Linked DNA regions of Hahella sp. HNIBRBA332. The protein of the gene in region 1 interacts with the protein of each later gene in a pairwise test. Links are inferred from orthologs where the notes say so. Each region holds a gene or a part of one and is shown on either strand. Other genes may lie near its edges.

Evidence for each region. Proteins that work in one complex are often made in the same cells at the same time.
Region 2: the proteins of O5O45_RS26085 (region 1) and topA interact in binary tests that used the Escherichia coli proteins (3 or more experiments, as listed by UniProt). The link is inferred for Hahella sp. HNIBRBA332 from one-to-one orthologs.

Annotation. Positions count from the first base shown.
Region 1 is NZ_CP132203.1:5,904,660-5,912,332, reverse strand. What follows is about bases 2,225-5,213. They hold O5O45_RS26085 (YigZ family protein), read right to left. Parts: upstream 4,025-5,213; coding sequence 3,425-4,024; downstream 2,225-3,424. Other genes in these bases: O5O45_RS26065 (class I SAM-dependent methyltransferase), read right to left, coding at 4,710-5,213; O5O45_RS26070 (hypothetical protein), read left to right, coding at 4,417-4,734; O5O45_RS26075 (SDR family NAD(P)-dependent oxidoreductase), read right to left, coding at 4,216-4,401; O5O45_RS26080 (SDR family oxidoreductase), read right to left, coding at 4,062-4,232; O5O45_RS26090 (M48 family metallopeptidase), read right to left, coding at 2,493-3,254. Also shown: O5O45_RS26100 (PEP-CTERM sorting domain-containing protein), read right to left, coding at 1-417; more of O5O45_RS26095, read right to left, coding at 1,023-2,224; more of O5O45_RS26065, read right to left, coding at 5,214-5,330; O5O45_RS26060 (SIR2 family NAD-dependent protein deacylase), read left to right, coding at 5,464-6,147; O5O45_RS26055 (oxygen-binding di-iron domain-containing protein), read left to right, coding at 6,313-7,080; O5O45_RS26050 (DUF4336 domain-containing protein), read right to left, coding at 7,100-7,673.
Region 2 is NZ_CP132203.1:823,919-829,256, reverse strand. The notes cover bases 1-3,178. They hold topA (type I DNA topoisomerase), read right to left. Parts: upstream 2,817-3,178; coding sequence 201-2,816; downstream 1-200. Other genes in these bases: O5O45_RS03950 (hypothetical protein), read left to right, coding at 3,104-3,178; O5O45_RS03960 (NAD(P)-dependent oxidoreductase), read left to right, coding at 1-100. In the rest of the region: more of O5O45_RS03950, read left to right, coding at 3,179-3,739; acetyl-CoA C-acyltransferase FadA, read right to left, coding at 3,858-5,033; fatty acid oxidation complex subunit alpha FadB, read right to left, coding at 5,068-5,338. UniProt on the Escherichia coli protein: Releases the supercoiling and torsional tension of DNA, which is introduced during the DNA replication and transcription, by transiently cleaving and rejoining one strand of the DNA duplex.

The DNA.
Region 1 (7,673 bases):
CAGAGCGAAGCCCCAGAAAGTACCGCTCAACGTCGGAGCCATTTCTTCGACAACCTTGCTGCCGTCCAGCAGCTCAATTTCCATCTTGATGCCGGTCCCCTCTCCTCCAGGGCCCGCCAAATCCCAAATGCCGCCAAAAGAGGTGGCGCCGCCTTCAAAGGCGAAAACGGTGGGCGCATAGGTGTCGCTAACACGGTCATAGAACTTTCCGCCGCTGACCGTGGAGTGGCTCCATCCTGAAGAAATACTTAGTCCTGAGGTTAACGCGTCCCGGTCGAAACTTTCGACCTCATAGGCTCCTGTTGTTAACGCCCAAGCAGCTTGATCCGTGTAAATGTCTACAATGGCGGCTTGAGCAGACCCTACAAAGGCCACTGCACTACTTGCTAGAAACAATGCATTAATAACCTTGTGCATGGTTACTCCTTATAATTTTGATTTTGGAGTTACCCGAAAGGCACAAAGTATTCCCTGGTTTAAAAATATAATAAAAAACATATCGTTATATTTTTAACCAATATAAAAGTATATTTTCTCAGTAAAGTTAATGGACACGGCCTTTAGACATAGGCCTAACAAATTTTAATCAATGGATGATTTCACATTTAAATATTCACAAAAAAAAGATATAGGCCCTAAGCAATAGTCCCGACATTTCGCGGATATTAAATATAGACTCTTAGGATTATTCATAAGAGACTATATGTGGTCTTTTACTCAACAATACCTTTATAAATAGACAACTTCCTAACGAAGATAATAATGTGTCACATATTTTAGGAGGCATTATCGACTGCAATTAGCCGATTAAACATGAAGTTATTATCTAGCGGTATTTCACAGGAATGACAAGGGAATTATCGTCAGAATTTTTTACACTTGTAGTTTTCACACTAAAAGCAAGTTCGTTTCGCCTTTTCACTTGCGATACTGATCACAAAATCAACAAACCGGCGTATGAGATACGACTCAACTTCTCCCCACTTTGGGCCTTGGTAACTAGGGCGCTCTGAAAAAACAGATCAAACCATGTCCAATACGACAGGGAATCTTCGCAGATTTTCATCCAACGACTTTATCCGCTCTGGACTATCGCCTCGGAAGTAACAGTAAAGTCTAGGCGTTTTGTCTGCATTATCGCCTTCTAGCTGATAAGGATTGCGGGTGGTTCCTTGAGGCGCCGACAGGTAATCGCTAATGGCGTACAAGTAATGCTGGTTCAGCAGATGCCCCCATGCGTCGATATCCGTACGCAGATAGAGTGGTCCGTCAATATCAATGATAGATGAGCCAGTCTCCCGCAACGGGGAGATGACGCCAAGGCGGGCGACCAGATCATACTGATTAGCGAAGTTTTCGATATAAGGCAGCGCGGTTACGCCACCGCCCATCTCAATGGGCATATTTACTTTGGCGATATAGGTCATGGTGTTGGCGCAATTGGCGAAGGTATATACCTCCAGTTTCTTGAGCAATTTAATGGCGTAAGCGTTAAAACCGCTCTTATCCATGAGGTCAAACTGATCCGGCGTAAGGTGCGCCAGCGCCAAGCGATCAATAAACTCCAGGTTCGCCCAGTCGTTGCATTCCGGGTTATCTTTCAATTTCTGCAACGCTTTCAACGCGCGACTGATCGCACGCAGCACATTGGCGGCGATGATAGTTCCCTGCGAATGACAGAGCGCCACCACCCGCTCCAGCGCCGGATTTTTCATCGCCTCCAGCAACGCGATAGTCGCCTTTACGTCCGGTTCGGTCATGGTCTGAGGAATCTCCAGATCGGGATCGATCTTGAAGCTTTTTCCCACGGCGCACTGAAACAAGTCCAAGAAAAACGAACTGGTCTGATTGTGAATAACCGTCACCGGACGCTGAAACATCTGGCTGATCAGCTGCGAGTTAAGCTCAGCAATGGCCTTGTTGGTCAAAATGCCATTGAGGAAAAACCAGCGTTCGTGACTGAATGAAGTGACGGAATCAAATGGGTCCGACTGCTGAAAGTAGCCGCTAGGACGCCAGAACAGGCGGTTGATAAAAGGAGGAAGAAGGGTCCGCGCCCATTTGTTGGGAAGATGCGAATGAGCCGGGATATTGGCGTCCGCCAGAAACCCGAGCGTACGCTTTAAACGCCAGAGGTCGAGAATGGTGTATTCCGATAATTCTCGGTGTGGCGGCGGCCAGCTTGATATCGGCCCAAAAATGGACTGCAGATAGAACGGCGGAAACATATTCAACGCGCCGCGCACGACCTTGGCCAGATCGCTCCAGGCGTTTTCTTCCGGAAAGGGGAGAAAGTTGGGTTCGGTATAGCCGGACTCCTGTTCGGCCTTACTGATTACAGGACTGATTGTTGTCGCGGCCATCACACACTCCCTGCGTCTGGTTGAACTTTCTTAAGCGTAGTCCCGCTTTGCGGCGGCGCCAAACCGACGCGCGCCGCTCAATCCACTCTCCAGAACAAGCGTTCCCTGATCTGGATAAGGCTTTACTTGTTACAGGCGATTGATCTCTTCCTGAATTTTCTCCAATCGCTTCTCATTGGACGGATGTGAACTCAGGAAGCTGGATTCACCACCGACTTTCTTCTGCAAGGTCTCAATAGAGCGCTTCATGGCGTAGGGGTCTTTACCCAACCGTTTTAGCGATTTCACAGCATAGGCGTCTGCCTCCAGTTCATCCGCCTGAGAAAACCGCGCATTGACGGCGGCGTAAGCGATTTGCCCCAACTGCGACTGAGTCAGTTCACCCACTGTGCCGCCAGCTGAAACCACCGCCTGAAACGCCGCATCCGTCAGCATCTTCTCACGCATCTGCTTGTAGCTGTGTTTGAGTTTGACGTGGCCAATCTCATGCTGCATAACCGCCAGCACCTGGTCGTCGGGCATGACGTCCATCAGACCGGAGTATACCCGCACAGTGCCATCCGCCATGGCGAAAGCGTTGATCTGATCGGACAAATAAACCTTGTAGTTCAGCGTTAGCCCGTCTGTGTTTTTCAGATTGCGGGTAATGGCTTCCAAGCGCTTGGCGTATTTGCTGCTGGACGGGGCCACTTTGTTTTCTTTATCCATCTTATCCGCCGCCTGCTGGGACACGGATTTCACCTGGTCTTCCGACAGGGTGGTGGCCTGCAGCACGCCTGCTCCCAGCGTCAATGCGGAGTCAGTGTAGGCGCCGCTATTAGCGCAACCGGACACCAAGCCCAGGCTCAAAATAGGGGCGGCGACTAAAGGCAATAGATGTTTTCGCAACATTCTCAGGCTTCCTCAGCTATAGTTGAACGAACCCGCCCATAAGCAGGTCCGGATTAAATCATTCGGTCTGATTATCAATTCGGGCGCTAACGCGACCATTAGAAATTATGCGGACGCCGCTGGCAACTATCCTATAAGCGCTAACTGACAGGTTACAGTAGTCGCTTTACTTATTCCGCAACCGTCAATGTCACCCCTAAACCAGCGGCGAACTCCTGCAAAGCGGTCAGCTTATCCTGGGGCAACTCGGCGCTGAGCGTGACTTGCTCTGCGTATTCCGCAGTCACATTACGGGCGCCATGTTGATCCAGCCATAAGCGCAATACCTGCTCATGACGAAAATCACAGCTCAGGCTAATGCTGGTCAGGGTTTCCCGAAGCTGAACCGGCAATTCCACCATCGCCTGCTGGGCGGCGCCGGAGTAGGCTCTCACCAATCCGCCCGCTCCCAGTTTGACGCCGCCAAAGTAGCGAATGACGATCACCATGACATCGCCAACGCCCTTATGTTGCAGCACGTTCAATATCGGCTTTCCCGCCGTGCCGCTGGGTTCGCCGTCATCAGACATGGCCGCGCTCTGCGCGGATTTCGGGTTGCCCAACAGATAAGCCCAGCAGTGATGTCCAGCGTCGGGGTAATCCTGTTTCGCCTGCGCCAGCATCGCCATCGCAGCCTCACGACTGTCCGCATAGCCGGCGCGAGTGATGAAACGGCTTTTTTTCACTTCAGAGACAGTTTCCACGGCCGCCGCCGGGGCAAGATAAGACATTAGTCCTCACTCTTGGTATTCCAGTTCAACGCAACATTCAGGTAAGCGACAAGCCTCCATCCACCACCAGCGTGTGGCCGACCACATAACTTGCACTCTCGGAGGCCGGCCAGACAGTGGCTTCCGCCACCTCTTCCGGATTAGCAAAGCGGCCGATAGGCGCCTGCGAGGCGGTTTGCTTCTGTTGCGGATTATGACTGTCTTGCAACTGCGAGGTCCAGCGCGGGGTGCGTGGCCTTCGCCTCTTTCCAGTTGGCGTCGTTTCTGCCGCAGGTGACCACGCAATCCCCCTGACGCAACAGTTTCTTCGCCACGACCAGTTCGATACCCTTACTACCTCCGGTAACTAACGCAATCCGAGCATTGTCTTTATCCATGAGATTATTCCTTTGTTGAGTAATAACGAACATCAATACGCCATCGTGGCGCTGCAGGCTGCGATGAAAGAGCTTTGGGACGCTTCCTATGCAGAGCTGCTGCAGCGCGCCGGAAGTCACAGTGAAACGGCGGTCCTATCGGCTGCCGGAAACCGCTACCTGATAATGATTGATATAGCGCGCCCCAATCAACTGGAATGCGCTGTAGAAATCAGTGGATGTCTGGCGATGATACAAGATGGCGTCACGGTTAAAAGTCGCATCGGGGCCAGCTTTTACGTCACGCCAGATGATCTCAAAGTCGGTGACTATTTGGTCGCCAACGCACAGTAGGAAGTCATTTGCCGACGTTTTTCCTGCAGCATTTCAATGCTGGAAAAGCCCGCCAGGCGCAACAGCGCCATGACGCTGTCTTCAGAGCAAAGCCTAAAGCCATGTCGTGAGAGTGGCTGCCCGTCGGGCTGATTCTCCAAACGAAATCCCAACGCCAGTGTCCCTCCATTGGTGAGTACGCGAACTATCTCGCGAATATTCTCTTCCGGGTCCGGCCAGAAATGCAGCGTATTGGCGCTGCACACTTTGGTGAACGCCGCATCATCAAAGGGAATGCTCTCAACGGAGGCGTTCACCAGCGTCACCCTCCCGGAGGAGATGAGTTTCCGATTATTGCGCGTCGCCCGTGACACCATGGCCATCGACGTATCAATGCCCGCGACTCCGCCGTTGGTGGTGATATGCGCCATTTCACGAATCAGCCTGCCGGCGCCGAAGCCGATTTCAAGCACACGGTCGGAAGGTCCCAGGCACATGGCCTGCTTCATGAACTGATTTAGCTCGTCATGAGCGTTACTCATCCAACTGGCGAGCATGTTTCCTAATAATCCCTGCGAGTCCCTTAAGTGGCGCGCAACAAAAGCGTCGAAACTCATAGCCTCTCCTTGTGAACGACTGGCGCTGACGTAACTCAGCGTCAGGGGTATTCCAGGTTGCCTGGACGGCATATTGTTTGGCATGCTGATTCGCACGCTCAGTGCATTTCCCCAATATTGAAGTACGTTTTTTATGAAGCATATCGTGGTAATTACAGGCGCCGGAATTAGCGCCGAAAGCGGCATTCAAACTTATCGTGGCGAAAACGGCCTTTGGCGCGACACCGACTATAACGAAGTCGCCTCTCTGACAGGCTGGCGCAAAGATCGCGAAAAAGTGCTGACCTACTGGAACGCGCAACGCCGCATCATGGCCGCAGCTCAGCCCAACGCCGCGCACTACGCCCTGAGCCGGCTGGAGGAGTGCTATCTGGTGTCCATCATCACTCAGAATGTGGATAACCTGCATGAGCGCGCTGGTTCCAGTCAAGTACTGCATATCCATGGCGAGTTGATGAAAAGCCGCAGTTCAGTGAACCCTAAGCTGGTTTACCAGCACGGCGATCGGGACATCAACATTGGCGACAAATGCGAAAGAGGCAGCCAGTTACGACCAGACGTAGTCTGGTTTGGCGAACCTGTCCCTTTGTTCTCTCAGGCGCAGAAAATCGTCCATAGCGCCGACATCATGCTGGTGGTGGGTACGTCTCTGGAGGTATATCCCGCCGCTTACCTGGTGGAGAAGCGCATGCGCGGCGTCACCATGTATATCGTCGATCCTAACGCTGATCCAGAGGCGCACGACGCAATAGTGATCAATGAGCCCGCCACCCAGGGTGTGGTCCCCCTGGTCGAACAGCTGCTCGAACAAGCCTGAGCCCCCTATTTTCCTTGATATCTTTATCGTTCAGGCCTCCGTAACCTCTCCATTTTGACCTATATCAGAGCCGCATCGGGCTTGCCACGTACAATACGCCGCTTTCTTGTCAGGTTGTCTTAATTTTAACCGAGACGGCCAGCGCCGAATGGCTATGGAGGGAATATGAGCCAAAAAGCAATGAAGTTGTATGATAAAAATGGGCATATCTGCCTGTTCCTGACCGGTCTGGTCGAAGGGGAAGCGATTCCCAGCAATCAATTGGTCATCGTGGACCATGGCGAAGCCGCGCTCTTTGATCCCGGCGGCGAACTGACCTACACGCCGCTTTCCATTGAACTGTCCAAACACATTTCCATCAAGTCCTCCCTGCGTTATGTCTTCGCCTCGCATCAGGACCCGGACATCATCACTTCGTTGCCGCGCTGGCTGATGCATACTGACTGTCAGGTAGTAACCTCACGTCTGTGGGCTCGCTTCCTGCCGCATTTGGTGTCGGAGTTCGTCTCCGGAAAGATGAATAAATCTCTCAGCCACCGCATGGTGGAGTTGCCGGACGACGGAGCGCAGATCCCCTTGGGCAAATCCCAGATTCGCGCGGTGCCTGCGCACTTTTTACACTCAGTTGGTAACTTTCACTTCTACGATCCAGTCAGCAAAATCCTGTTCTCCGGCGACGTCGGCGCCGCCATGACGCCGGGCTGGGATCATGAGCCCGTGCAGGATATGGCTAAGCATATCCCGTTGATGGAAGGCTTTCATAAGCGCTATATGGCTTCTAACAAAGCCTGTCAGGCATGGGTGAATCAGGTGCGCAAACTGGATGTGGAAATGATGCTGCCGCAGCACGGTAAGCCGTTTTTCGGCAAAGACAAAATCGGCCAGTTCCTGTCCTGGTTCGAAGATCTGAAGTGCGGGGTCGACCTGATGTAGACGGCCCCGCGCCGACCTGCTATTTAAGCCAGGAAAAAGACCGCGCCAGAAACTCAGAGCCATGGCCGATCACACATTCGCCATGGGCAATGATAATGTTGTCCGGGCGCCACGCCTGCATTTTGCGTAGCGCGGCCCTGGCTTTGGACCTGCCGAATATAAACGTAAGGCGCCAGTCTATTGGCGTCTTGCCATGAGGCGCGATAATCCCCGTCAGCAAAGCGACCCAGCGTCGCCAACCATGAAAGTGGTCCATCCGGAAGTTTTCGATCAAATCCCCAAGGATCAGAGTGCGACTGCTGCGATGAAAGAAAACCGCTTCTTTCATGGCGAAACTGCCGCGAAACAAAGTCTGGTCCATATCCTTTTCCCATCCAGGCTCCGGGTTTTCGCCCAGTAATCCATCGAAGGAAATATCCTTACGTTTTTCCTGCAAGCCAGGAGTGCCATAGCAGGCGGCGTCTGGGAAATGCGCCATCCACTGAGGCAAAAATAAATGATGAAGTTTATTGGGCGTCACCAGATATTTGACCGGTCCCAGCTCCGCCACTTCCCGAGCTAAATTTTCATCGTAACGAATGGGGGAGTGAACA
Region 2 (5,338 bases), 5.1 Mb from region 1 along the record:
CCCCATCACCGCCCTCGTCGATCAATTTTACGCCGAAGTGCAATCCATGGGGGGAGGACGCTGGGACACATCCAGCCTATTAGCGCGATTAAAGAGATAGACCAACACCAACACATTTATCTCAAAGCGCTAACCCAAATATCAGGCAAACAAAAAAGGGCGGTGATCAAACCGCCCTTTTTCTTTTCACTGCCTACCGACTATTTGTCTTTAGCCACCCACTTTCCATCTTTATAGAAAGCCGACCAGCCAGTAGGCTTGCCGCCCTTCTCTGACATGACGTATTGCTGTTTGGTCTTGCGACTGAAGCGAATTATCGCCGGATTTCCTTCCGGATCGCGCGTAGGCGCTTCCAGCAGGTAGTGATGCTTAGGATCGATTTCCTTCTTGTGAGGGATCAACTCCTCCACCAGCGGCGCACGGGTTTCACGATTCTTGGGAAACTTACTCGCCGCCAGAAACAATCCAGAAGCGCCGTCGCGCAACACGAAGATATCGTCAACCTTATCGCACGCCAGCTCCGGCATCACCACAGGCTCCATCTTGGGCGGAGCAGGTTCGCCATTCTTAAGCAACTTACGGGTATTTCCACAGGTCGAGCTGGTGCAGCCAAAGTACTTTCCAAAGCGTCCGGTTTTGAGCTGCATCTCGGCGCCGCACTTATCACACTCCAGCGTCGGCCCGTCGTAGCCAGCCACTTTAAATTGGCCGCCTTCTACTTCATAGCCTTCACAATCCGGATTGTTACCACATACATGCAGCTTGCGGGTTTCATCGATGACATAGCTGTCCATGGCGGTATCGCAAATCGGGCAACGCTTTTTCGCACGCAGCGCATTCGCCTCACCTTCTTCATCGTCCGCACGAATCACCTCATCGCCAGGTATCAGGTTGATCGTCGTCTTGCAACGCTCTTTCGGCGGCAGCGCATAACCGGAACAGCCAAGGAATACGCCGGTGGAAGCCGTGCGAATCTGCATTGGACGCGAGCAGGTCGGACAGGTTATCTCTGTCTGCACAGCCTGATTCGCGCGCATACCGCCTTCCATATCCGCCTTCTCCAGCTTTTTGGCGAAGTCGGCGTAGAAAGCATTGAGAACTTGCTTCCAGCCCTCGTTGCCAGAGGCAATTTCATCCAGCTGCCCTTCCATCTTCGCCGTAAAACCGTAATCCATCAGATCCGTAAAGGCTTCCGTCAAACGATCGGTAACGATATCGCCCATCTTCTCCGCATAGAAACGCCGGTTGGCCAGTTTCACATAGCCGCGCTCCTGAATAGTGGAAATGATTGACGCATACGTGGAAGGACGCCCGATACTCCGCTTCTCCAGCTCCTTAACCAGGGTCGCCTCCGTATAACGCGGCGCTGGTTTGGTAAAGTGCTGAGTCGGCTCCAGTTTATCCAGATCCAACTGATCGTTAATTTCGAACGCGGGCAACTCGGCCTCATCATCCTTCTTCGCTTGTGCAGGCAGCACTTTAAGGAAGCCGTCAAACTGCAGAAGTCGACCACGGGTTCTTAATTCAAAATCCCCCGCCTGCACCTGAATACTGGTGCTCAGGAAACGCGCGCTTTCCATCTGACAGGCTACGAATTGACGCCAAATAAGGTCATACAGTTTCTCGGCGTCTTTTTCGAGACCGGAAATCTGATTGGCCCCCACATTGATATCGGAAGGACGTATCGCCTCGTGCGCCTCCTGCGCCCGCTCTTTACTTACGTAAGTTTTCGGGTTGTCAGGCAAATATTTATCGCCAAACTTTTTGCCGATGAATTCACGACATGCGCTCACTGCATCAGCGGACAAGTTGGTAGAGTCCGTTCTCATATAAGTGATGTAACCCGCCTCGTAGAGGCGCTGCGCCAACACCATGGTTTTCTTGACGCTAAACCCCAAACGGGTGCTGGCCGCCTGCTGCAAGGTAGAAGTGATAAATGGCGCCGGCGTCTTGGTGACAGAGGGCTTATCTTCGCGATTGACAACCTTGAACGCCTGCGACTCCAGCAGCGCAGTCAGCTTGTCAGACTGCTCTTTATTAGTGGGACGATAATTCTCGCCCTTGTACTTGGCGACCTGGAATTTAGCCTGCTGCTTACTCTTGGAAAGCAGCGCATGCAATTCCCAGTACTCTTCCGGCGTAAAGGCGCGAATTTCACGCTCACGCTCGACAATCAGCCGCACCGCGACAGATTGCACCCGCCCCGCAGACAAGCCTCGCGCAATCTTGGACCACAGCAGCGGCGACACCATGTAGCCGACCACACGATCGAGAAAGCGACGCGCCTGCTGGGCGTTTACGCGGTTGTAATCAAGCTGACTGGGGCTTTTGAACGCCTCAGTTATGGCGGATTTTGTGATCTCGTTAAAGACCACGCGACGATAACGGGAGTCATCGCCGCCAATAGATTCTTTGAGATGCCAGGCGATCGCCTCTCCTTCGCGGTCTAAGTCCGTTGCGAGATAGATCTGGTCAGCGCTTTTCGCCAGACGCTTCAGTTCTTCAACGACTTTTTCTTTACCTGGAAGGATTTCATAGCGGGCCGCCCAATCATTTTCAGGGTCAACTCCCATGCGAGAGATCAATTGATCCCGGGCTTTACGTTTCTTGATGCTTTCGCGCTCTTCAGCAGGCAGCTTGCGCATTTTCGCCGCTTCCGCCGCACGCTCTTTCGGAGATGATGTTTCCTTACCTCCACTGGTCGGCAAATCACGAATATGCCCCACACTGGATTTGACTACATATTCCGAACCAAGATATTTGTTTATGGTTTTTGCCTTTGCAGGGGACTCCACGATTACCAGCGATTTACCCATAGCGGATGGTTCTTTGCTCCTAGTTGAAATAGCCGTCATATATTAGAGGTTGTAGTCGACGGGTCAAGTGATTGCCAGAAAATCTGGTATTTAAAGTAAAAATAGCCGGCTAGGCCCGATTTGTCGGCGTCTATTTAACCCCGATAACTTGCCCTACCCCGCAATGTCGTTAACACTTAATAAGAACGACACATAAATTTAAAAATGCTTCCGTCGCCTTTTATATGACAACTTTAATCGTCTTACTCGCTATTTTCATAACTGCTTCGATCATCGTTAGCGGCGTTATGTACTCGCGACAGCAGGCGTTAGCTTATCGTCAAAGCCAACTTAAATCGTTAAAACAAAAATACGAAGAAATTAATTCGTTATTTCAGGTCATCATGCGAGTGGATGATTCCGCCAACATCGCCATCAGCCTCAATCACGCCATGATCGAGATCGCGCAATCCATGACCAAAATGGATCGCAAGTCCGAAGAGCTACGCATCCTACTGGATAACCTGAAACAAAGGGAGCGTGATCTGAAAACCGGCGTTCTTCTACCCCAGGCGGAAAAAATAGTGACCAGCGACGCAGCAATCGCCGCCATCCAGCGCTCCCTTTCCGAGTGCCTGCAAAAATTGCAACGCTTCAAGCTGCGCGGCTCGCTACCCGTCCCTCTTTATGAAGAGTACAGCCATCACCTGCGGGAAATGGCGCTGGATGTAGAAGTCGGCAGCCAACTGCAAATGGCGGAAAATCTGGTGGCGCAGAACGATAAAGCCGGGGCCGAAAAGCACTTCAAGCACGCTCGCGAGGCGCTCAAGCGCACACGCCTGGAAATTCCCAACAAGAACGATCAGATCAAAGAGATATCCGACAAGATCAAAAGCCTGATGCGAGACGGCGAACCCCAGAATCGCTCCCAGGAAACTCAGTAAAAACCTTACTCAGCTTTCCAGACCAACATCTCCACTCATAAAAAAATCCGGAGCCCCTTACGGAACGCCGGATTTCATTGCTTCCGACCCTAATCTCCCGAGCCGAAGCCTCAACGTGCTAGATGCGCTCCCAAACGGTCGCTATACCCTGACCCAGACCGATACACATGGTGGATACACCCAGCGTACCGCCTTTGGCGGCCATGATATTCAGCAAGGTAGTGGAGATACGCGCGCCTGAGCAACCCAGAGGGTGACCCAAAGCGATAGCGCCGCCATTCAGGTTAACTTTCTGGTCGACCACGTCCATGAGTTTCAGATCTTTGATAACTGGCAGAGACTGCGCGGCAAAGGCCTCATTCAGCTCCCAGAAATCAATATCTTCCACTTTCAGGCCTGCGCGCTTAAGCGCTTTCTTGGTCGCCGGCACAGGACCATATCCCATGATGGCGGGATCGCAACCGGCGGTAGCCATAGAGCGAATTTTCGCCATTGGCGTCAGTCCCAATGCCTGAGCCCGCTCAGCGGACATCAGCAACATAGCGGAAGCGCCGTCCGTCAACTGAGAAGACTGACCCGCCGTAACCGTGCCGCTCTTAGGATCAAAAGCGGGACGCAGCTGCGCCAGACTTTCAGCCGTGGTTTCAGGACGAATCGTTTCATCATTCTCGATCAGCGCAGGGAAGCCATCGTCGTCATGCCCTTGAATAGAGATGATTTCATTACGGAAGCGTCCTTCCAGCGTGGCTTCGTGCGCCAAACGGTGGGAGCGAGCGCCAAACTCATCCTGTTGCTGACGGCTGATGCCGTGCATTTTCGCCAGCATTTCCGCCGTCAGCCCCATCATGTTGGATGCTTTAGCGGAATACTTACTTGCGGCAGGGTTGTGGTCAAAGCCTTGAGTCATAGGCACGTGCCCCATGTGCTCAACGCCGCCCACTACAAACACGTCGCCATTGCCAGTCATGATCGCCTGCGCCGCAGTATGAATTGCGGACATGGCGGAACCGCACAAGCGGTTTACCGTTTGCGCTGACGAAGTATGCGGAATGCGGGTCAGCAGGGAAATCTGCCGCGCCACGTTGAAACCTTGCTCCAGGGTCTGGTTTACACAACCCCAGATCAGATCTTCAACTTCCGCAGGGTCTACTTTGTCATTGCGATCGAATAATGCGTCAATCAACGTCGCTGACAGCGTCTCTGCGCGCACGTTGCGGAAGCAACCCGCCTTGGCGCGCCCCATCGGGCTGCGAACACAGTCGATAACGACAACGTCTCTTGGATTCAGACTCATATCATTTTCTCCGTCGGGAATTCTCTATCAGCAATTAGCCGAAAAACTTCTTGCCGGACTTAGCCATGTCGCGCAGCCCTTGGGTCGGATGATACAGAGCGCCCAGATCCGCATATTTATCAGCGATCTTGCAGAACTCTTCCACGCCCAGAGAGTCAATATAACGCAACGCGCCCCCACGGAACGGAGGGAAACCGATGCCGAAGATCAAGCCCATATCCGCTTCCGCCGCAGTCTCGACGATGCCGTCTTCCAGGCAGCGAACGGTTTCGATGCACAAAGGCACCATCATGCGCTCGATGATT